DNA from 4 places in the Bradyrhizobium sp. 44 genome. Region 1 is predicted to be linked to each of the others. Evidence: predicted binding sites of a transcription regulator. Region 1 holds the regulator's gene; each other region holds the start of a gene.
What was found. Region 1 encodes LexA, which represses DNA repair genes until DNA is damaged. Its sites were predicted from a motif close to TGTTCNNNNTGTGTTCNG; they were not measured.
Positions count from the first base shown of each region.

Region 2: IVB41_RS06900 (ribonuclease T2 family protein) is a predicted target of LexA. The motif match lies at 1,649-1,666, and genes of this name have one in related genera.
Region 3: IVB41_RS24140 (single-stranded DNA-binding protein) is a predicted target of LexA. The motif match lies at 2,987-3,004, and genes of this name have one in related genera.
Region 4: IVB41_RS31750 (ATP-dependent helicase) is a predicted target of LexA. The motif match lies at 3,518-3,535, and genes of this name have one in related genera.

Region 1 covers NZ_JADPIY010000020.1:310,183-316,100, reverse strand. The annotation lists gene IVB41_RS23675 (alpha-hydroxy acid oxidase) at 1-338, shown strand, start outside; gene IVB41_RS23670 (HAD family phosphatase) at 347-979, shown strand; gene IVB41_RS23665 (hypothetical protein) at 1,148-1,339, shown strand; gene glp (gephyrin-like molybdotransferase Glp) at 1,559-2,770, shown strand; gene lexA (transcriptional repressor LexA) at 2,947-3,648, shown strand; gene IVB41_RS23650 (hypothetical protein) at 4,131-4,565, shown strand; gene IVB41_RS23645 (ComEC/Rec2 family competence protein) at 4,697-5,918, opposite strand, start outside.
Region 2 covers NZ_JADPIY010000008.1:1,021,709-1,027,626, forward strand. The annotation lists gene IVB41_RS06895 (23S rRNA (adenine(2030)-N(6))-methyltransferase RlmJ) at 1-857, opposite strand, end outside; gene IVB41_RS06900 (ribonuclease T2 family protein) at 910-1,602, opposite strand; gene IVB41_RS06905 (hypothetical protein) at 1,717-2,181, opposite strand; gene IVB41_RS06910 (hypothetical protein) at 2,364-2,657, shown strand; gene IVB41_RS06915 (DUF3617 family protein) at 2,700-3,230, shown strand; gene IVB41_RS06920 (ATP-binding protein) at 3,297-4,685, opposite strand; gene IVB41_RS06925 (response regulator) at 4,703-5,434, opposite strand; gene IVB41_RS06930 (MarR family winged helix-turn-helix transcriptional regulator) at 5,431-5,918, opposite strand, start outside.
Region 3 covers NZ_JADPIY010000020.1:412,134-418,051, reverse strand. The annotation lists gene gyrA (DNA gyrase subunit A) at 1-1,953, opposite strand, end outside; gene IVB41_RS24140 (single-stranded DNA-binding protein) at 2,325-2,822, opposite strand; gene IVB41_RS24135 (outer membrane protein) at 3,281-4,063, shown strand; gene IVB41_RS24130 (outer membrane protein) at 4,297-4,986, shown strand; gene uvrA (excinuclease ABC subunit UvrA) at 5,263-5,918, shown strand, end outside.
Region 4 covers NZ_JADPIY010000033.1:83,718-89,635, reverse strand. The annotation lists gene IVB41_RS31775 (SulP family inorganic anion transporter) at 1-841, shown strand, start outside; gene IVB41_RS31770 (hypothetical protein) at 848-1,210, opposite strand; gene IVB41_RS31765 (FAD-linked oxidase C-terminal domain-containing protein) at 1,261-2,685, opposite strand; gene IVB41_RS31760 (thioesterase family protein) at 2,773-3,279, shown strand; gene IVB41_RS31755 (DUF1328 domain-containing protein) at 3,285-3,458, opposite strand; gene IVB41_RS31750 (ATP-dependent helicase) at 3,700-5,918, shown strand, end outside.

The DNA.
Region 1 (5,918 bases):
TGCTGCCCGAGATCGTTGACGCCGTGAACGGCCGCGCAAAGATCATGGTCGATGGCGGTGTCTGTCGCGGCACCGACATCGTCAAGGCGATCGCAGCGGGCGCCGACCTCGTCGGCATCGGCCGGCTGCAATGCTGGGCGCTGGCGGCGGCCGGCGAAGCCGGCGTGGCGCGCATGCTGGAGCTGCTCGAGGACGAAGTGCTGCGCTGCCTCGGCCTCTTGGGTGCGACCTCGTTCGCCGAGGTCAACAAATCCTGCCTGCACCACGCGACCGCAACCAACGCGCCGAGCGTGTTCAGCGCGTTTCCACTGTTCGACCACGAGCCATATCGATACTGAGTGAAAGGATGCAGGTGACATCGCTCTCTCCCGGCAGCGCGGATGCGCTTCTGTTCGATCTCGGCCGCGTGGTGCTCGATATTGATTTCTCCAAGGCGATCGCCTGTTGGGCGGGACATGCCGGCTGCAAGCCTGAAGCCATCGTCGCGCGCTATGTGCGGGACAGCGAAGCCTATCGGTTGCACGAGATGGGCAAGATCAGCGATGAGGACTATTTCGCCTCACTGCGAGCCTCGCTTGGAATCGGCATTTCGGATGCGCAGTTCCTGGAAGGCTGGAACGCGATCTTCGCCGGCGAAATGCCTGACATCGCCGAGCTGCTGCCGCGGGCAGCGAAGCAGATGCCGCTGTACGCTTTCTCCAACACCAACCGGCCACACGTGGACCATTTCTCAAGGGAATATGCCGACCTCCTCGGCCATTTCCGCGAGCTGTATTTGTCGTCCAGCATCGGCCTGCGCAAACCGGATGCCGAGGCCTTCGACCACGTCGTCGCGGCGATCGGCGTGCCCGCCGGGCGTATCGTGTTCTTCGACGATCTTGCTGAAAACATCGAGGGAGCGCGGGCGCGCGGCTTGACGGCCGTGCATGTGACTTCGCCGCGTGATGTGGGGAACGCATTGAAAGCATTGGGCATCTGACGACGATCTGCCGCCGCGAGACCCCCGGAGATGCGGCCCAACGCGACTAATTTTGAAGAAGTTTAGGAACCCGATCACTTTGTGCATTTTTATACAGAGTTCCCGGAACGGAATACCGTCTTCCGGACTCTAGAGTCCGTTGGGACTTCTACAGACGGATGCATCATCGTGTTGGGCAAAACCTACCTCACCAAGCAGGCCTCTCTTCTTCTTGAATTCGCCAGGACAACTTCAGATTCGGATCTTTCCGCCAAGCTTGTGAGCAAGGCCGCCGACCTGAAATCCCAGGCCGATCCGCTGCCCGACAAGGATCAGGGACCCAAGGCGCCCGACGTAACTCACGGGCAGCCAGGGAGCTGATCGATGCAGGCCGGGGCGCTCGTCGTTCTCGTCTTGCCATGACCATTGTCCTGCCGATCTGGCACGTTCTTCGGATCATGCCGCAACGCGCTTGATCCTGCCTTCCGGAACAATGCGGTGGGATGACTGCACCCGCTCGGCTGTTTTGCCTCTGCGCCCGCGCTCGGCTAGAAGACGTGCGGAACATTCGCCCGAACGTGCCGAGCAGGAGTTTTCGCCGTGGCCTTGATGCCGGTTTCCGACGCGCTTGCCGCGGTGCTGGCGGGTGCAGAGCCGCTGCCGGAGGAAATGATCTCCCTCGACCAGGCCTACCATCGCGTGCTCGCGCGTGACGTCGCGGCGCGGCGCACGCAGCCGCCGCAGGCGATGTCGGCGATGGACGGCTACGCGGTGCGAGCGGCCGATGCCGCGACGATCGATTCGGAGCTCACCATCATCGGCGAAGTCGCGGCGGGCCGACCGTTCGCGGGGATGGTCGGCGCCGGCGAGGCCGTGCGGATCTTCACGGGCGGCGTCGTTCCCGGTGGCGCGGACGCCGTCGTGATCCAGGAGGACACCGTCGCCGCCGGCAAGCGTGTCACGATCAAGGAAGCCGCGATCGCCGGTCGGCACATCCGCCCCGCCGGCGTCGATTTCCGCGAGGGCGACGTGCTCCTGCGCAAGGGAAGCCGTCTCACCGAGCGCGACCTCGCGCTCGCCGCCGGGATGAATCATCCGCACCTTGCCGTTTACGGGCGTCCGAAGGTCGCGATTCTCGCCACCGGCGACGAGTTGGTGATGCCGGGCAGCACGCCCGGCCACGGCCAGATCGTCTATTCCAACGGCTACGCCCTGCACGCGCTCGCCCGCAGCGAAGGCGCCGAGACCATCGACCTCGGTATTGCCGCCGACACGCTGGAGGCCACCACCGCCGGCATCCGCCGCGCCCGTGAGAGCGGCGCCGACATCCTGATCACGACCGGAGGCGCATCGGTCGGCGACCACGATCTGGTCCAGCAGGCACTGCGGGACGAAGGCATCGCGATGGCGTTCTGGAAGATCGCGATGCGGCCAGGCAAGCCGATGATGCACGGGCGGCTCGGCGCAATGGGCGTGATCGGTCTGCCGGGCAATCCCGTGTCGTCCTACGTGTGCGCTTTCCTGTTCATGGTGCCGCTGATTCGTGCCCTGTCGGGCCGTTCAGTGCTTCACCATCGCCGTGAGCGCGCCGTGCTCGGCCGCGATGTCAGCGCCAACGACCAGCGCGAGGACTATCTGCGCGCGCATCTGGAGGAGCGTGACGATGGCACACGCGTCGTTCTTCCCGTCAATCATCAGGACTCTTCGCTGCTTGCGAATCTCGCTGCAGCACAGGTACTTCTCGTGCGCGCACCGTTCGCGCCGAAGGCCGAAGCCGGCACGGCTTGCGAAGTGTTGCGGCTCCCTGTCTGAGCGCCCCGGCAATGCGCGTTCCGCCAACTTTGCTCTGTTCACGGTAAATTAAGCAGTTGCGGAACATGTATCGAACATATAGTGTCCGTTCATGATTTGTTTCGAGCATGTAGCGGCATATTGCCGAATTCAGCGTCTCGGAATCGGACGACATCAACCGGGGGACTTTGGTCGAGATGTTAACGCGCAAACAATACGAGCTTCTGCGGTTCATCAGTGAACGTCTGAAGGAAAGCGGCGTACCGCCCTCCTTCGACGAGATGAAGGATGCGCTCGACCTGCGCTCGAAGTCGGGCATCCATCGCCTGATCACGGCGCTCGAGGAGCGTGGCTTCATCCGACGCCTGCCCAACCGCGCTCGTGCGATTGAAGTCATCAAGCTGCCGGAGCTCCAGGCAGCCGCCGGCAGCCGCCGCGGCTTCACGCCGAGCGTCATCGAGGGCAATCTCGGCAAGGTGCGTGCGAGCTCCAGCCTGCCCGCGGACGACGGCGAACGTCCCGTCGCGGTGCCGGTGATGGGCCGCATCGCGGCCGGCACGCCGATCGAGGCGTTGCAGACCCGCAGCCATACTATCAGCGTACCGCCTGACATGCTCGGCTCGGGCGAGCATTACGCGCTCGAAGTGCGCGGTGATTCCATGGTCGAGGCCGGCATCCTTGACGGCGACATGGCGCTGATTCAGCGCAACGAGAGCGCCGATACCGGCGACATCGTGGTGGCGCTGATCGACGACGAGGAAGCGACGCTGAAGCGCTTCCGCCGTCGCGGCGCCTCGATCGCGCTCGAGCCCGCCAACGCGGCCTATGAGGTCCGCATCCTGCCGCCCAACCGGGTGAAGATTCAGGGCAAGCTGATCGGGCTTTACCGGAAGTACTGATACCGGGAGTGCTTGATACCGGGAGTGCTAGGCGCCTCGCGCGCTTCCGATCGGCATTGCCGGTCAGAGATTGGAGCGGATCATCGTCCGCTCCGGCTGGATAGTCTTTCTGGTTCTGCACAGTCTATCCGGCCCCTCCTCCGGCGCTGGCTCCTCGCGATGCCCACGAAGCAGCACCGCTGCGCGGCCCAAGTGTTCGAGGAAATGGCGGCCAGCGATCGTCCGCAACGTGCGGAATGCGATCGAGCAACCGTTGCAGCCAAGTCGGCAATATCCGGGCCGGCAACATTCGGACACGCGCCTCCCGAATGCATCGCAGCAGGCTTTGTTCCTATTGAATGCGGGAAAGATAATGTGATCGCGGCTTGCGGAAACCAGCCGCAGATTTGCCCACAACCAAGCAGAGCGTTCGTGCTTCCACTCTGATAGAGGCCTGCGCCTCGAAGAGACGCGGGTTGCTATCCCAGCATGAGGAGCACCCGATGTGTGACTACAGCTTGCATGCCGTCGCGTCGCGCCCCGCCGAAGTCGGCGAGACGATCGTCACGACAAGCTTCCGCGGCACCTCGACGCGAGGCTTCGCCTCGGCAGCCGATCCGTCTGTTGCCGTCTGCCTGCTGCCGGGAACGGAGCTCGCCTTCGCCGACGACGTTCGCTACGACAATCGCTGGATTTGGACGCGCACCATCAATTCCCGCGTGGGCAAGTTCGGCAAGATCGACCCGCACGTTCCCGACCGCCATCATGACGCGATCGAATTCCCGGACGGCAAATATGTGCTGGTGACGCAGCTCGTCGAAGGCCAGCGCGCGACCGTGCTGCAACTGCCTGTGACCCAGCCGGTGACGGAGCGCGAGCACAAGGCGCAGGTCATCGCCGACAGGCAGCCGACCGTCACGCGCCTGCCGATCGGCTGACGCAGCCGCCTACGGGGTCGGAGGTCAGGATTGAATTGCCATCGCCGGCCGTGGCCGGCGAGATGGCGTGGTTTGCGCCCAGCGAATCCGAGCAGATGCACCAATCCACTGCATTGCTCCGCACCGTCAGATCAATCGTCGGCCTGCAAGTCGGTCTCCGCCGGCGTTGCGTCCTTGATGCGGGGCGCGATCGCCTTGGGCGCAAGGCTGCCGTCGAAATCACCCTCGCCTGCGCCGGCTGGCAACCAGGGGCGGCTCGCGCCTCTCGCCCTCACCGCCTGAACCGCAAAGCCGTCACCACGCCGCATTAGCGCCAGCGCGCTCTGGCTGGCGAGCCGCTGCCGATCGACCACCATCGCCGCGCAATCGGGCGGCGCGGGACGTGCCGTCACCACCAGCGCGGCCCGACTGCAATCGTCCGCGAGAGCGTCGACGCGTAGCGCCAGCGCGACCAGCCTCCCGTCGGCCAGTGGCGTCACGCAGCCGGATTCGTCACAGGACACGCCGTCGGCCAGAGAGGCTCGGCCGGCATCGCGCGGATCTGCGTCGGCAGCGAGCCATTCCTTGAGCAAAAAGCTGTCCTTGCTCGTCCTGATCAGGTGCAGATATCCGTCCCTGCCCCGCACCGCGACGCTGGCGCCATCCCCGGCAATCAGGATGTCGGGCTGCCGCGCCGACAGTCCCCAGAGGATCGCTGCCAGCAGGACCAGGGCGCCGGACCAGCGTAGCGGCGTGCGCAACAAGCCTAGCACAATGATTCCCAGGCTCGCCGCGATCAGCGGCGTGATCCCGAACGCCGGGATGCGGCCGACCGCGCCCGGCAATGCCGCGACCCAGCGCGAGACCGCGACCATCCACTCGATGCCGATCCCCATCAGCCACCAGAACACGCTGTCCAGCCCGAACGGCGCAGCAAGCAGCCCCAACAATCCCGCCGGCATCACCAGCGCCGAGACCACCGGCATCGCGCCGAGATTGGCAAGCACGCCAAACGGCGTGACACGGTGGAAATGGAAAGCGGCGTAGGGCGTGGTCGCAAGTCCCGCAATCAGCGAGGCCATGAACAGCATCGCGATCTCGCGGCCACCCCACATCGCAATGCGCGCGGTCGCCGAATGGTCCGGCGAGGCAAACAAATTGGGCATGCCGATCTGCACCAAGGCGACGAGCCCGAGCGTTGCCGCAAACGACATCTGAAAACTCGGATGCACCAGTGCTTCCGGCGCGACCGCCAGCACGATCAGCGCGGCGACAGCAAGCGTGCGAAAGGTGATGGCGCGGCGATCGACCATCACCGCGATCAGCACTACCGCCGTCATGAAGAACGATCTTTGCGTTGCGACCTCCGCGCCC
Region 2 (5,918 bases), on a different contig from region 1:
GGCCTTGGCACCTCTAATCGGAATCTGGCAGCGCCCCCCTGGCCGAGCGGCATTTCCAACTCGGGCAGGATCGTCTTAAGCTCGCCGTGCAGTGTGTAAGGGGGATTGACGATCAAGAGCCCGCTGGAGGTGAGGGCTGCGCCGTCGGCTTGTGGCGCCACGCTGAATTCGAGGCGCAGGCATTTTCCCGGCGGTTTTGCTGCGGCTGCGAGCCGCGCCACTGATTGCACCAGCGCGTCGGTGGCGCGCCGGCTCTTGGCGGGATACCAGATTACATAGATACCGGTCGGCCATTTCGCGAAAGCCGTCGAGAAGGCCTCTTCGAGCTTTTCGAACTCGTCCTTCGCCTCGAACGGGGGATCGATCAGCACGAGCCCGCGCCGTTCCTTCGGCGGCACGAAAGCCGGCAGCGCCATCCAGCCGTCGAGGTCGACCACGCGGGCCTGTTCGTCGTGGCGCAGCACGCCGATCAGCGCCTTGCGCGCCTTCGGCTCGAGCTCGCAGAGCAAGAGGCGGTCCTGCGGCCTCAGCAGGCCGCGTGCGATCAGCGGCGAGCCCGGGTAAGCCTTGAGCTCGCCCTTCGGATTGAAGGCGCGGACGATGTCCAGATAGGGCTTGGTCAGCGCCATGGCGTCGTTCGACAGCCGCGCCTGCATCAGCCGCGCAATGCCCGTCAGCCACTCGCCGCCGCGACGCGCCTCGTCGCTTTCGAGATCGTAGAGGCCAGCGCCGGCATGGGTGTCGATGACACGGAACGCGCCCGGCTTATCCTGGAGATAGGTGATGATGCGCGCCAGCACGATGTGCTTGATGACATCGGCGAAGCTGCCGGCATGGAAGGCGTGGCGGTAATTCATGCAAGAGCACTACGCCACGTGACGGCTTGAGCAAAGAGGCACGATGCCTGGGCTAGCCACCCCGGATCGGCGGCATCGCCAACTGGTCGCGACGGCAGGCGCGGCGGTCGATCTCCTCGCAGGCGCGGAATTGCAGGTCCTTGCTGAGGCAGATGCGGACTTCCGATAGCCGCGTCCGGTTGCAGGTGATCGAGACGGCGGCATTGCTGAGGCCCGGATTGGCCTTGATGAAGGCTTCCTCCACCTCTGCCGGCGCCACCGTCTTGGCCTGCGACAAATCGAGATATTCGGCCGGAATCTTGATTGCGGCGCGCGCCTTCCGGATCGTCTCGAAATAGCTGCGGTCGGCGAGCCCCGAGCAGGTGCCGTGCTTGTCCCATTCGTTGAAGATCAGCCCCGGCGCCGGCATCAGATCGAGCATGGAGGAGACGATGCTGCGGTTCAGCCGCGGCGAAGGCCGCTGGCAATATTCCGGAAAACCGTTCTCATATTGCGGCCACAGACCATGCACCACGAAAGCATAGGGCCGTCCGCTGCACTGGGTCTGCGAGCGGCCGCCGCGCTCCGCTGCCTCTTCGCAGAAGGAGGGCGACCACGACAGCGACAGCACATAAAAATCGAATTCGCCGGGCGTGTTCTGCCGCTTGTCCTGGGCCTTTGCGCCGCCGGCCAGTGCAGCCAGCCCGGCCGCAAGCGTCAGCGAGATCATCAGGCGGGAGAACGAATGCAATCTGGAATGAAACATGGCGACGCCCCTCAACTAGACTGTGCAGACGAGCCTAGCAGGCGATAGGAACATTTCAAGAACAAATTTCGGGCGACCATCGTTGGGCCGCCTGATCGGTCCGGATCAGCGCAATTATTGCTTGGCGGCGCGGCAGGCCGGGTTGTAGGCCCAGTTGCGGTCGAGCCCGACCACGCACCATTCCACGCCCTGGCCGTAGCCGGCGAAGCCGCCGTCCTCGACGATCGAGAAGTGCACCTTGCGCATCTTGCCGTCCGTGAGCATAGCCTCGCCGGTGCAATAGCGGCGGGGGATGTTATCCGATGCCCAGGGCCGGAACGCGGTCTCGTGAACCGCGGCGAAGCCGGTGATCTTCAACGAGGAATTCCAGAACGAGCTTTCTTTCTCCCAGAACTGGCTGGCGATCGTCGGCAGCGCCCGGTCGCATTCGGAGACGTTGCCGTCATAACGCGGCCCGCTCAGCCAGAAATTCAGCTCCAGCGGATTGGCGGCCCTGGCCTCACCGAGCGACAACGCCCCGAACAGGAGGCCGAGCACGGCGGCAAAGCGGAGCGATTTCAGGAAGGTCGAGGCGCGCATGGATGATCCAGACAGCATGATCTGCAAGGGTCGGACGGTGCCGTGAAGGCCGGAGGAGGTCAAGTGCAGCGCGGCAACACTTGCCGACGAGTTGACCGCAATGCTGCGTTGGACCGGCCATCCGTTCTTTCCACCGCCGCGCCGACACCGTAAACTGCCGCCAACCAATCGGAGTGACGGGAATGCGAATCATTGCGGCCGCGGGCCTACTTGCCTTGGGTATGATGGCGAGCCAGTCGGCGCGCGCCGATCTGCTTCCGGTGCCTCCGTTCAAGGGCAACGACACCGGCGGCATCATCGCCTATTCGATGGCAACCCAGGTCGATGCGCGGCAGGTCGCGGTCGATCACTGCGCGCGCTACGGCAAGGTCGCCAAATTCCTGGCGGTGCAGGCCTATGAGGGCGGCTACATCTCGTTCTCCTGCCGCTGGGTGCCCTATGGCGCCGCCGACCAGCCGATCCGCACGCTCTACTGAGGCGCTTTCGCAACGCCGCCATCGCAGCCGGGAGCTTCCGTCATGACGCGCAAACTCGCTTTGCTCGGCTCCGCACTTTGCCTCGTCTTGTCGGCAGCCAGCGCCCGCGCTGACGACCTGCCGGTGCGCAAGGCGGGCCTGTGGGAATTGAAGATGGTCAGGACCGGCACGCCGGTGCCCGAGATGACCATGCAGCACTGCACCGACGAGACCGTCGACAAGGAGATGAACAACAACATCTCCCCGATGGCGAAGCAGATCTGCGCCAAGCAGGACATCAAGAAGACCGCGACCGGTTATGTCAGCGATTCCGAGTGCAATGTCGCCGGCATCAGCACGACCTCGCATGCTGAGATCACCGGCGATTTCAATTCGGCCTATACGGTGAAGACGTCGTCGCACGCGCAAGGCGGCGCCGCCGGCGCGGCAGGCCGCGACACGACCATGCAGCTCGAAGCGAAATGGCTGGGCGCCTGCAAGCCGGACCAGAAGCCCGGCGACATCGTGATGCCCGGCGGCTTCAAGATGAACGTGCGTGACATGGACAAGCTGAAAGCGCTGTTGCCGAAGTAGGTGAGATCGCCGCGCAAACACGTGCACTCCCTCGCCCCGTTCTTACGGGGGCGTGAAGTCCCGCGCCTACACCGGTATCCGCACGCTCGCTCTTAATCCGCCCATCGGACTGTCGCCAAGCGTGATGTCGCCGCCGTGCGAACGGGCGATGTCGCGGGCGATCGCGAGGCCAAGACCCGTGCCGCCTTCGTCTTGGTTGCGGGCGTTGTCCAGCCGCAGGAACGGCTTGAACACCTCTTCGCGCAAATGGGCGGGAATGCCCGGCCCGTCGTCGTCGACCGTCACGGTCAAATAACGGTGATCGCGCTGGCCGGTGATGGCGATGCTTTTGCCGTAGCGGGCGGCGTTGGTGACGAGGTTGGCGAGGCAGCGCTTGAACGAGGCCGGCTTCACCGTGACCACGGGCAGCCCGTTGAATGCGACCGTCGCCGTGTGGCCGTGGCGTTCGGCGTCGCTACGCAGCTCCTCGAGCGCCTGGGCCATGTCGGTTGGCTGCGACTGCTCGCCGGAATCGCCGCGGGCAAACGCGAGGTAGTCCTCGAGCATCATCGACATCTCGTCGACGTCCTTGCGCATGCCTTCCATTTCTGGGCTGTCGCCGATCAGCGCCAGCTCGAGCTTGAACCGCGTCAGGATCGTGCGCAGATCGTGGCTGACGCCGGCGAGCATCGCGGTGCGTTGCTCCATCGTCCGCTCGATGCGCGACTTCATTTCGAGGAAGGCGACCGACGCGCGCCGCACCTCGCGCGCGCCGCGCGGGCGGAAATTCGGCGCCTCGCGGCCCTTGCCAAAACTTTCAGCGGCGTCGGCAAGTCGCAGGATCGGCTTGATCTGGTTGCGCAGGAATAGCACCGCGACGATCAGCAGGATCGAGGACGTTCCGACCATCCAGAACAGGAAGATCTCCGAGTTCGAGGCATAGGCGGCGCTGCGCTGCGCGAACACGCGCATCACGGCGTCGTCGAGCTGGATCCGGATCTCGACCAGATTGGAGCGGCCGACCGTGTCGATCCAGAAGGAGCGCCCGATCTGGCGGCCGAGCTGCACCGACAGCGTCTGGTCGAGCAGCGAGAAGAACGGCTTGGGTCCCGGCGGCGGCATGTCGCCGGCCGGGAGGAAATCGACGACGAGGCCCAGGCGCTGCTGCGCGATGCGGCGGATCTGGTCGCGATCCTTGTCTTGCGGATAGCCCTTGTAGACGTCGATCAGCGCGGCGATGTCCTGCACCACCGCGGCCGACAGCCGCCGTGTCACCGTGTTCCAGTGCCGCTCCATGAACACGAAGGCAACGACCGATTGCAGGATCACCATCGGCACGATCATGATCAGCAGCGCACGCGCGTAGAGGCCGGTCGGCATCCAGCCCTTGAACGCATTGCCCATCCAGCCATTGGCGGCGGAGACGCGGCCGGCGGCGCTCTTCAAAAGCGTCAGGCCGCTATCGATCGTGCTCATCGGTGGCGCTTCACTCTTTATGGCGAGGCTACCAGCCGGTAGCCGATGCCGCGCACGGCCTGGAGGAACAGCGGATTGGCGGGATCGGTCTCGATCTTGCGCCGCAGGCGGTTGATCTGCACGTCGACGGCGCGCTCGTTGACGCTGCCATTGCCGGTCAGCGCGCTGCGCGGCACGGTCTCGCCCGGTGTCTCCGACAGGATCCGCAGCATCTCGCGCTCGCGGTCGGTCAGGTGAATGACGTCTTCGCCTTGGCGCAGTTCGCCGCGGTCGAGGTGATAGATGTACGGGCCAAACGCGATCTTCTCCACTGCAGCGGCCTGCGGCGGCGGCGCAGCGCGCTTGAGGATGTTGTTGATGCGTAGCGCAAGCTCGCGCGGCTCGAACGGCTTTGCGACGTAATCGTCGGCGCCGATCTGCAGGCCCTCGATGCGCGCTTCGGCTTCATGCCGCGCCGTCAGCATCACGATCGGTACCGAGGACGAAGTCCGGATGAAACGGGCGAGATCGAAGCCGGTCTCGCCGGGCATCATGACATCCAGGATCAAGAGGTCGAAGTGCAGGCCCAAAAGCTTGGAACGGGCGTCGCTGGCGCTGGCGGCGGTCGAGACGCGATAGCCTTCGCCGGCAAGGAAGCGCGAGAGCAGGTCGCGGATGCGGCGGTCGTCGTCAACCAGCAGGAGATGCGGAGCATCGTCGGCGGGGCGTGCCGGCGGGCGTGCGAGCGTGGCAGCGAGCGGCACGGTCACTCCTTGTCCTGATTGACGGTGGCGAAGATCGTTTCGAGCACCTTGTCGGGATCGTCGCGGTCGATCATCGCGCGCAGGAAGCGCTTGACGGTTTCGGCATCCTGCGGCGCCATCTCGGCGAGCGCCTTGGTGATGCGCGTGGTCTGGAGACCGGCGAGCTTCTGCACCAGCGCCTCGCCCTTCGGTGTCGCAAACAGCAGGCGTTGGCGGCGATCATTGTCGCCGGTCTTCTGGACGATATAGCCCTCGTCCAGGAGCTGCTTGAGCACCCGGCCGAGCGATTGCTTGGTGATGCGCAGGACGTCGAGGAGGTCGGCGACCTTGAGGCCAGGATAACGATAAACAAAGTGCATGACGCGGTGATGGGCCCGGCCGAAGCCGAACGCCTCCAGCTCCTGGTCGGGATCGCCGACGAAATCGCGATAGGCGAAGAACAGCAGTTCGATGATATCCCAGCGCAAATTGCCTCCGTCGTCTGCGGCCG
Region 3 (5,918 bases), 100 kb from region 1:
CATCACGTCGAGATTGCCCCAGGTGGACTCGTCCTCCGGCAGCGGCATGATGGTGGTGATGCGCTCGCCCTGCTCTAGCGGCAGGATGTTGATCAGCGCCTTGCCGCGCGCATTCGGCGCGGCCATCGGCAGGCGCCAGACCTTGATCTTGTAGACCTGGCCTCGCGAGGAGAAGAACAGCATCGGAGTATGCGTGGACGCCACGAATAGCCGGCTGACAAAATCCTCGTCGCGGGTCTGCATGCCGGCCCGGCCCTTGCCGCCGCGGCGCTGGGCCCGATAGGCCGACAGCGGCACGCGCTTGACGTAGCCGGCGTGAGAGACGGTGACGACCATGTCCTCGCGCTGGATCAGGTCCTCGTCCTCGACCTCGCCTTCCTGCTCGATGATGACGGTGCGGCGCGGGGTGGCGAACTCGGCCTTCACTTCGGCGAGTTCGGACTTGATTATTTCAAGCACGCGGTCGCGCGAGCGCAGGATGTCGAGATAGTCGGCGATCTCGCCGGCGAGCTTGTCGAGCTCCTCGCGGATTTCGTCGCGGCCGAGTGCGGTGAGGCGTTGCAGGCGCAAATCGAGAATGGCCCTCGCCTGCTCCATCGACAGCCGGATCGTGCCGTTCTCGCTGATGCGGTGGCGCGGATCGTCGATCAGCGTCAGCATGTCCTCGACGTCCCGGGCGGGCCAGTCGCGCGACATCAGGGTGTCGCGCGCGGTCGTCGGGTCGGGCGAGGTCCGGATGACGCGGATCATCTCGTCGATATTGGCGACCGCGATGGCGAGACCGACCAGGATATGGGCGCGATCACGGGCCTTGGCCAGCAGGAACTTGGTGCGCCGCGTGACGACCCGCTCGCGGAAGTCGACGAAGATCGCCAGCAGGTCCTTCAGATGCATGATCCGCGGACGGCCGCTGTCGAGCGCCACCATGTTGACGCCGAAGCTCGTCTGCAGCGGCGTGAACCTGTAGAGCTGATTCAGCACCACATCCGGCACGGCGTCGCGCTTCAATTCGATGACGACGCGGTAGCCGTCGCGATCGGATTCATCGCGCAGGTCGCCGATGCCCTCGATCTTCTTTTCCTTGACCAGCTCGGCGATGCGCTCGACCATCGTCGCCTTGTTCACCTGGTAGGGAATTTCGGTGATGATGATCGCCTCGCGCTCCTTGCGGATGGTCTCGATCGCGACCTTGCCGCGCATCATGACCGAGCCGCGGCCGAGGTGATAGGCGGCGCGGATGCCTTGCCGTCCGAGGATGACGCCGCCGGTCGGGAAATCCGGTCCCGGCACGATGTTGATGAGCTCGTCGATGGTGAGCGCAGGGTTGTCGATCAGCGCGACGCAGGCGTCGATGACCTCGCCCAGATTGTGCGGCGGGATGTTGGTCGCCATGCCGACCGCGATGCCGCCGGCGCCATTGACGAGCAGGTTGGGGAACTTGGCCGGCAAGACCGACGGTTCGGTCTCGTTGTTGTCGTAGTTCGGCTGGAAGTCGACCGTGTCCTTGTCGATGTCGGCCAGCAGAGCCAGCGCCACCTTCGTCAATCGGGCTTCGGTATAACGATAGGCAGCCGGGGGATCGCCGTCGACCGATCCGAAATTGCCTTGGCCGTCGATCAGCGGCACGCGCATGGAGAAGTCCTGCGCCATCCGGACCATGGCGTCGTAGATCGACTGGTCGCCATGCGGATGATATTTACCGATGACGTCACCGACCACGCGGGCGGACTTCACGTACTTCTTGTCCGGCGTGTGCCCCTGCTCGTTCATCGAGTACAGGATGCGGCGATGCACCGGCTTCAGACCGTCGCGGGCGTCAGGCAGCGCCCGCGCCACGATCACGCTCATGGCGTAGTCGAGATAGGACTTCTTCATCTCCTCGAAGATGGAGACGGGGCGAATATCCGAGGGTTGCGCCGGCTGTTCGCCGGGCTTGTCGTCGTCGTCAGCCAAGGGGAAATCCGGTGAGGTTTTATCTGGGAATCATATAGCGCATCGAGCCCCTGATAACCACCCTCGCGGCGATCTGGGAAGCGCTTTTTCCGCCTATTTTTCCAACAACTTAAGCCCTTGCGAGCGGTGTCTCGGACAGCCCGCGCATCGACCTTGCAAAATCGCCGCTCACGCGCGGAAAATCGCGCGGCGAGCTTGCCCCGTCAGCGCGCTTGCCAAGCCGCAATCCGAGCTCACCCGAAACATGAAGCGGGCCCGGAAATCCCGAGCCCGTCCTGCCGATTAGTGGGATCTTCTGACACGAGATGAGAAGAGCCGACCATCCGGCCGGCGCGTCGCATTGAGACCCCGCGTTCTCAGAGCGGGATCGCTCAGAACGGGATATCGTCGTCCATGTCGCTGTTGCGGCCACCGCCGCCAGCGGCAACGGGACGGCGCGGTGCGCTGCTGACCGGACCGGAGGAGCCGAAATCGCCGCCCGGCTCGTCGCCGAAGCTGCCGCCTCCCCCACCGCCGCTACGACCGTCCAGCATCGTCAGGGTGGAGTTGAAACCCTGCAGCACGACTTCGGTCGAGTACTTCTCGACGCCGCTCTGGTCGGTCCATTTGCGGGTCTGGAGCGCACCCTCGACGTAAATCTTGGCACCCTTCTTCAGATACTGTTCGGCGACCTTGCAGAGCCCTTCATTGAAGATCACGACGCGGTGCCACTCGGTCTTTTCCTTGCGCTCGCCGGTGGCCTTGTCGCGCCACGTCTCCGAGGTGGCGACGCTCAGGTTGGCGATCGGCCGCCCGTCCTGGGTGCGGCGGATTTCAGGATCCTTGCCGAGATTTCCAACCAGAATGACCTTGTTGACGCTTCCCGCCATCTCCGCTCTCCGCTCCGAATGCCACTGAATTCAACAAGGCCGGTCCGCTCCCCGCGTTCCGCCGTGCCCGTTGAGGCGACCCTATACGCTCGCCGAACGCTTGCGGACGACGATCAGTCCGTCACTCCTCCGGTTATCCCCACATATAGCATCGACCTCCCGTTCGTTCCAGATTTGTTCTTGGCGAACCACCGCATCGATGTGTGGCGTCGATCAGCCAATGTAGTGCGGGAATGCGCGCAGCGGTTGGAACCTTTGTAGGTTCCCGAAAACGAGGGAAAGAACTTAACATTCAGTAAGTTATGGGTACTCGCAGTGCCCCGTTCTTGTTGCATTTCGGAGACGGACTTTGCCGCCCCGTAGAGCTACGGTTTCCTCGGACTTAGTTCATATGGGCCCTCGCGCCTGATCAGCCGCTTCGGGGAAGAAAGAAGCGGACGAAGCTGGGGAGACTGGCAATGAATAAGCTTCTGATTGGTGCGATCGGTGCAGTGGCTATGGGCCTGTCGGCTCCCGCGAGCGCGGCGGATATGGCCGCGCGTCCCTACACCAAGGCCCCCGCGCCGGCGATTGCCACGATCTACGATTGGAGCGGCTTCTACATCGGCATCAACGGCGGCGGTGGCTCGAGCCACACGTGCTGGGACTTCGTCACGCCCGCGACCGGCGTTTTGGTCGGCGAAGGCTGTCACAATGCGACGGGGGGCACCGTCGGTGGCCAGATCGGCTATCGCTGGCAGTCCGCCAATTGGGTGTTCGGTCTCGAAGGCCAAGGCAACTGGGCCGACTTCCGGGGCGACAATGTGAGCACCCTCTTCCCAGGTACCGCTTTGGTGACGGGTGATCGCAACCGTTCCCGCATCGACGCTTTCGGCCTCATCACCGGTCAGGTCGGTTACGCCTGGAACAACGTGCTGTTCTACGTGAAGGGCGGCGCCGCCGTCGTCGGCGACAAGTACGACATCTACGCTGCTACAGGTACGCCCGGCGCGGGCGCGCTGCTGGCTTCGGCGCGGGAGACTCGCTGGGGTGGTACGGTCGGGGCCGGTCTGGAGTTCGGCTTCGCCCCGAACTGGTCGTTGGGCTTTGAGTACGACCACATCTTCCTTGGCGATCGCACGATCGGCTTCACAACGCCCCCGGGTGGGGTCTTCGGCAGCGACCGGATTCGGCAGGACGTCGACATGGGCCTCGTCCGCCTGAACTATCGCTGGGGTGGTCCGGTGATCGCGAGGTACTGATCGAACTGACATCCATCAAAGCAAGGCCGGCCTCGCGCCGGCCTTTTTCGTTGCTGTTCCCATGGGGGAAACCAAAGGTCAGTAATTGCACCATTTTCAGGCCGCTGTGGCTTTCCAGTGACACAACTTGCGGCTTCAATGGTGTAAGTACGGCCTCAGTTGGGCAAGTGAGTCCGATGCCCTTCCCTATCGTGGAAGGCACAATCAGGAACTGGGACTGGGATTAGTTGAAAATGAAAAAGGTTTTGTTGGCTTCGGCCTGTTTGTTCGCTCTCGCTGCCCCGGCCTCGGCCGCTGATCTGGCGGCGCGTCCCTACACCAAGGCCCCGGTGGCCATGGCTTCGGTCTACAACTGGACCGGCTTCTACCTCGGTGTTGTCGGTGGCGGCGCCTGGGAAAATTCCTCGACCGACCCGAAGATGAAGGGCGGCTTCGTCGGCGGTACCGCCGGCTACAACTGGCAGACCGGCAATGTCGTGTTCGGCATCGAGGCCGATGGTGCCTGGGCTGACGTCAGCGCGTCGGTCACCGGCCCCGTTGCCGTCCCCGGCTTCGGCCTCGTCAGCACCACCCTCAGCTCGAAGACCGATGCGATGGGCACCGTGCGCGGCCGCATCGGCTACGCCGTCAACAACGTCCTGTTCTACGGCACCGGTGGTTACGCCTGGATCGACAACAAGCTCAGCATCAGCGCGCTCGGCGTGACCGTTTCCGACAGCAAGTGGCACTCCGGCTGGACCGTCGGTGCGGGCGTCGAAGCGTTCTTCGCTCCGCAGTGGTCGGTCAAGGGCGAGTACCTCTTTCGCAGCCTCGGCGGCGAGACCTACTTCTCGGGCGCCCTGCCCACCGGCACGCTCGAGTTTCACACCGTGCAGGTCGGCGTGAACTATCACTTCGGGGGCCCGATCGTCGCGAAGTACTGATCTTCGCTATCGACGCCATCGTGTTACGAAAGGCCGGCCTCGCGCCGGCCTTTTTGTTTGCCGGGCACGTTACTGCGCAGTTCCACCGCCCTGCTCCTGCCAGATGCCGCCAGCGTGCCAACAATCGGTTGACGATTCGCAGACGCCACTGGAAATCCGTCCCCGTTCTTCCTACGTTCGCTCACATACCCATCGGCGCCGATCCCGGTTCCGGGCGAAGCGCGCCTATTCAGTTGGCGCGATCGCGCGCTTTTGGATTCCCTGAGGACCACCAGGATGGATGAAGTGATCAAGGCGAAGCGCCAACAACAGAACGCGGGATCAAACCTGCGCGCAATAACGATCCGTGGCGCGCGCGAGCACAACCTCAAGAACGTCGACGTCGAGATTCCCCGCGACAAGCTGGTGGTGTTCACGGGGCTGTCAGGCTCCGGCAAATCCTCGCTCGCGTTCGACACCATCTATGCCGAGGGCCAGCGCCGTTACGTCGAATCGCTGTCGGCCTATGCCCGCCAGTTCCTGGAAATGATGCAGAAGCCTGACGTCGACCAGATCGACGGCCTGTCGCCGGCGATCTCGATCGAGCAGAAGACGACGTCGAAGAACCCGCGCTCCACCGTCGGCACGGTGACCGAAATCTACGACTACATGCGCCTGCTGTGGGCGCGCGTCGGCGTGCCCTATTCGCCCGCCACCGGCCTGCCGATCGAGAGCCAGACCGTCTCGCAGATGGTCGACCGCGTGCTGGCGCTGCCCGAGGGCTCGCGCCTCTATCTGCTCGCGCCGGTCGTGCGTGGCCGCAAGGGCGAGTACCGCAAAGAGCTCGCCGAATGGCTTAAGAAGGGCTTTCAGCGCGTCAAGATCGACGGCGCCTTCCACGAGCTCGCGGAAGCCCCTGTGCTCGACAAGAAATTCCCGCACGACATCGACGT
Region 4 (5,918 bases), on a different contig from region 1:
CCCGTCCGATCCCGACAAGCCGGCCGATGTCGATCGCGATTTTCTCGGCGTGGGTGCCGGCAGCGCGCTGTCGGGCCTGTTCGGCGCGTTTCCGGTCAATGCCAGCCCGCCGCGGACGGGCATTGTCGCCGAGACCGGCGGACAATCGCAGCTCGCGGGTCTCGCCGCGGGGACAATCGTACTGGCGCTGCTCGCGTTTGGAACGGGATTGCTGCAGCACGTCCCGGACGCAGCCCTCGGCGGCATCCTGCTGTTCGTCGCGCTGCGCATCATCCGCGTGAAGCAGATCGTCACGATCTATCGCCAATCCCCGAGCGAATTCCTGCTGATCGCCGCCACCGCCGCACTCATCATCGTGCTGCCGATCCAGCAGGGTGCGTTCCTCGGCATCGTGCTGTCGCTGCTGCACGGCATCTGGAGCACGACGCGCGCGCGGCTCGTCGAGTTCGAGCGCGTGCCGGGCACCACGATCTGGTGGCCGGCGCATCCGCACATCACCGGAGAGCGCATTGCCGGAGTCGCCGTGATCGGGCTGCAGGCGCCGCTGTCGTTCCTCAACGCGCCCGGCTTTCGCAGCGACGTGACCAAGGTGCTCGGCGCGACGCCTCCGCAGCTGCTGGTGCTGGAGGCGAGCGGCATGGTCGAGATCGACTTCACCGCCGCGCAGATCCTGCTCGATGTGTTCAGGGCGTGCAGCGAACAGGGTGTCACGGTCGCGCTGGCCCGGCTGGAATCGGTGCGCGCGCAGGACGCGTTCGAGCGGTTCAAACTGTTCGAGGCCCTGCCCCGGGAGAACGTCTTCCACAGTGTCGACGAGGCCGTGCGCAAGCTGGCGAAATAACTGCGCTCACTGCGCCAATGTCGGATGATCCCGCTGCACCGTTTCGCGGATCCAGCTGGCATGGATCGCGCGAAACAGGATTTGCGCCGTCTTGAGGTCGTTCGCTGTCATGCAGAGATCGACGATGCGACGGACTGCGTCGTCGCGCATCAGCCCGTCCGCGATCTTCATCGCGATTTCCATCGCGACTTTGGCCGCGCGCTCGTAGCGCCCGCTGTCGCGCTTGTCGCTGCGCGCGGCCCCTGCCGCGCTCGCCGCAGCGGCGTCACAGATCGCACGGATGCGCTCGGCGGCCTCGATATCGCCGAGCGGCCGTTCGATCGCCTCGTCCCAGATGTCTTGACGCGTCTTGCGCGCGAACCACTGCATTGCCTGCTCCGTGGTGAGGGAGCGAGCATAAACGGCGGTGAGCCTGCGCGCTACGCCTCCGGTACGATCTTGCCGGGATTGAAGATGTTCTGCGGATCGAGCGCCTTTTTTAGCGCCCGCATCGCATCGATCGCCTCGGGGCCGAGCTCCGCCTTGAGGTATTTCTGCTTGCCCTGGCCGATGCCGTGCTCGCCGGTGCAGGTGCCGTCCATCGCCTGCGCGCGTTCGACCAGCCGATGCATGAACTCCTCGCCGCGGGCCATCTCGTCGGCATCGTTGGTGTCGCAGACCAGCGAGCAGTGGAAATTGCCGTCGCCGACATGGCCCACGATCGGCGACAACAGGTTGAGCCGCTTGAGATCTTCCTCGGTTTCGCCGACACATTCGGCAAGGCGCGAGATCGGCACGCAGACGTCGGTCGCGACCACGCCGATGCTGTCGCCGGGCCGCAGCGCCTTCACCGACCAGTAGGCGTCGTGCCGCGCCTGCCACAGTTTTGTGCGATCCTCCGGTTTGGTGGTCCAGGAGAAATCGCCGCCGCCGCAGTCCTTTGCGATCTCGCCGAAGGCCTTGGACTGTTCGCCGACCTCGATCTCGCTGCCGTGGAATTCCATCAGCAGCAGCGGCGTTTCCGGCAGCGTCAGCTTCGAATAGGCGTTGCAGGCCCGCACCTGCGCGGCGTTGAGCAACTCGATGCGCGCCACGGGAATGCCGGTCTGGATCGCCAGGATCACGGCCTGACACGCCCCGTGCACGGTCTCGAACGACACCGCGCCGGCCGCGATCGTATCGGGGATGCCGCGCAGGCGGATGGTCAATTCCGAGATGATGCCGAGCGTGCCCTCGGCGCCGACGAACAGATGCGTCAGGTCATAGCCGGCGGATGATTTCTTCGCGCGCGTGCCGGTCGTGATGATCTCGCCGTCGCCGCGGACCACTTTCAGCGCCAGCACACTATCGCGCATGGTGCCGTAGCGCACCGCGTTGGTGCCGGAGGCGCGGGTCGAGGCCATGCCGCCGAGAGAGGCGTCCGCGCCGGGGTCGATCGGGAAGAACAGGCCCTGGTCGCGCAGATGCTCGTTGAGCGCCTTGCGGGTGACCCCGGGCTGGATCACGCAGTCGAGGTCCTCGGCATGCACTGCGAGCACCTTGTTCATGTCGCGCAGGTCGATGCAGATTCCGCCGGCGGGTGCGTTGACCTGGCCCTCGAGCGAGGTGCCGGTGCCGAAGGCGATGACGGGCACGCCGTTTTTCGCGCAGATCCGCACCACGTCCTGGATGTCGGCGGTCTTCTGCGCCATCACCACAGCGTCCGGCGGCTGGTTCACGATCCATGTGGTGGTATGGCCGTGCTGCTCGCGGACGGCCTGCGAGGTGATGAGGCGGTTGCCGAACCGCGCGGCAAGCTGCTCCAGCGCGCTCGCAAGGGCTTTCGGCGCCGGCCGCGGCGGATTATTGGTGATGGTCGTACCCACGGACGTTCCTCCCGACGAGACGAACCGTGGCAAAGGACATCTCACCGGTCAAGTCAAGCGACCGGACGCATAGCTGGGGAAGGACACATGCCGGAGACTGCTGCCACAACGATCGAGGACGCGCCGTTCCGCGCCTCGATCATGCAGATCGAGCCGCAATGGATCGACTACAACGGCCACCTCAACATGGCCTATTACAACGTGATGTTCGACCGCGCGATCGATCAGATGTGGCTGACGCTCGGGATCGGGCCGGGCTACATGAAGGAGCGCGGCGGCTCGACCTTCACTGCCGAGTGCCACGTGCGCTACTTGCGCGAAATCCACTTGGGCGATCCCGTGCAGGTCTCGGTCTGGCTGCTGGAGGCCGACGACAAGCGGCTGCACACGTTCCAGGAGTTGCGGCACGCCGCCGAGGGCTGGCTGTCGGCCACTTCGGAGAACATGTCGCTTCACATCGACATGGGCTCACGAAAGGTGGCGGCTTTTCCGCCAGACATAAGCGAGCGCATCGCAGCGGTGGTCAAGACCCACAGCGCGGTGCCACGGCCCGAGGGCATCGGCCGGAACGTGGCGATGCCCTCGAAGCGGTAAGCGCGCTAGACCCTGGTACGGCCGCGGGCCAGACCCACAACGGCCGAGACCAGGAACAACACGACCGCAATGAAGAAGATGATCTTGGCGATTTCGATCGACGCGCCGGCGAGGCCGCCAAAGCCCAGGATACCGGCGATCAGGGCGATAACCAGAAACGTCACTACCCAGCTAAGCATGATCCAAACCTCTGTTTCGATGTCTGTCTGCGATCGGCGCGCCTGACGCGCCTCACTTGCAGAACCAATCGCCAACTCGGAACAATGGTTCCGAGCGGCTGGGAGCAGAAATTCGCTCAACCGACAGGAACAAATTGGCTGCCCCCGCACGTGGAAAACCCCTCCCCGCGGCCCCATATAGGGACCAATCCCTGTTAAGAAGGCTCCCCTTTCACCACCCCGCGGTGCCAACGTGGGGCAAATGATTCGCATGACCGAGCCGAGCAAGATCACGTCCCAGAGCGTCCCCGACCACCAGCCCGCAGCCGGCGGCATCGCCGCGCGTGCGCGGGCCTCGGTGGGCCCGCAATACCTGTCCGGGCTCAATCCGGAGCAGCGCGAGGCTGTGGAAACGCTGGACGGCCCGGTTCTGGTGCTGGCCGGCGCCGGCACCGGCAAGACCCGCGTGCTGACCACGCGCATCGCCCATATCCTGAGCCAGGGCCGCGCCCGCCCATCCGAAATCCTGTCGGTGACCTTCACCAACAAGGCCGCGCGCGAGATGAAGCACCGGCTGGGTCAGATGCTCGGTCATGCGGTGGAAGGGATGCCGTGGCTCGGCACTTTCCACTCCATCGGCGGGCGCATCCTGCGGACCCACGCCGAGCTGGCGCAGCTCAAGTCGAACTTCACCGTGCTCGACGTCGACGATCAGGTCCGACTGCTCAAGCAGCTTCTGCAAGCCGACAATATCGACGACAAGCGCTGGCCCGCGCGCATGCTCGCCGGCCTCATCGACGGCTGGAAGAATCGCGGCCTGACGCCGTCGCAGGTGCCGTCGGGCGAAGCCGCCGTGTTCGCCAACGGCAAGGGCGGCAAGCTCTATGCGAGCTACCAGGAGCGGCTGAAGATTTTGAACGCCGCCGATTTCGGCGATCTGCTGCTCGAGGACATCCGCATCTTCCGCGAGCATCCGGATATCCTGCGGCAGTACCAGCAGCGCTTCAAATTCATCCTGGTCGACGAGTATCAAGACACCAACGTCGCGCAATATCTATGGCTGCGGTTGTTGTCACAGGCGCCATCGTCCAATCCGTCATTGCCCGGCTTGCCCCGGCAAGCCATCGATTCTTCGCCAGATGGATCACCGGGTCTCGACGCTTCGCATCGGCCCGGTGATGCCGAGAATGACGATGTGGCGCCGCCTCCGGCGAACGAAAAAACACACGTCAAGAACATCTGCTGCGTCGGCGACGACGACCAGTCGATCTATGGCTGGCGCGGCGCGGAGGTCGACAACATCCTGCGCTTCGACCATGATTTTCCCGGCGCCAAGGTCATCCGCCTCGAGCGCAACTACCGCTCGACCGGCCACATCCTCGCCGCCGCCTCGCACCTGATCGCCCACAATGAAGGCCGGCTCGGTAAGACGCTGCGCACCGAAGACCATGACGGCGAGAAGGTCACGGTGACAGGCTCGTGGGATTCGGAAGAGGAAGCCCGCGGCATCGGCGAGGAGATCGAGCAGATCCAGCGCCAGGGCGACAAGCTCAACGAGATCGCGATTCTCGTTCGCGCCTCCTACCAGATGCGCGAGTTCGAAGACCGCTTCGTCACGCTCGGCCTGCCCTATCGCGTCATCGGCGGCCCGCGCTTCTACGAGCGCGCCGAAATCCGCGACGCGCTGGCCTATCTGCGCGTCATCAATTCACCGGCCGACGATCTCGCCTTCGAGCGCATCGTCAACACGCCCAAGCGCGGCCTGGGCGATGCCACCGTGCAGATGTTGCACGACCACGCCCGCAAGCGCCGCATTCCGCTGTTCGAGGCGGCGCGCGCGGTGGTCGAGACCGACGAGCTGAAGCCGAAGGCGCGCGGCTCGTTACGCGACGTCGTCGCGCAGTTCGACCGCTGGCGCGCCCAGCGCGAGGTCACCTCGCACACCGAGCTCGCCGAGATCGTGCTCGACGAGAGCGGCTACACCGAGATGTGGCAGAAGGACCGTTCGGCGGACGCCGCGGGCCGGCTCGAAAACCTCAAGGAGCTGGTGCGCTCGATGGAGGAGTTCGAGAACCTGCAAGGGTTCTTGGAGCACATCTCGCTGGTGATGGACCGCGACAGCGGCGCCGATGAGGACGCGGTGTCACTGATGACCTTGCATTCGGCCAAGGGGCTGGAATTCGACAACGTGTTCCTGCCCGGCTGGGAGGAAGGCCTGTTTCCGAGCCAGCGCACGCTGGACGAACAGGGCCGCGCCGGCCTCGAGGAAGAGCGCCGGCTCGGCCATGTCGGCCTGACCCGGGCCCGCCGCCGCGCCAAAATCTACTTTGCGACCAACCGCCGGATCCACGGCACCTGGTCGACCACGATCCCGTCGCGCTTCCTCGACGAATTGCCGGCCGCCAATGTCGAGATCACAGAATCCAAGGGCGGCTCGGCCTGGGGCGGCACCGGCGGCTACGGCGCCTCCCGCTTCGACGA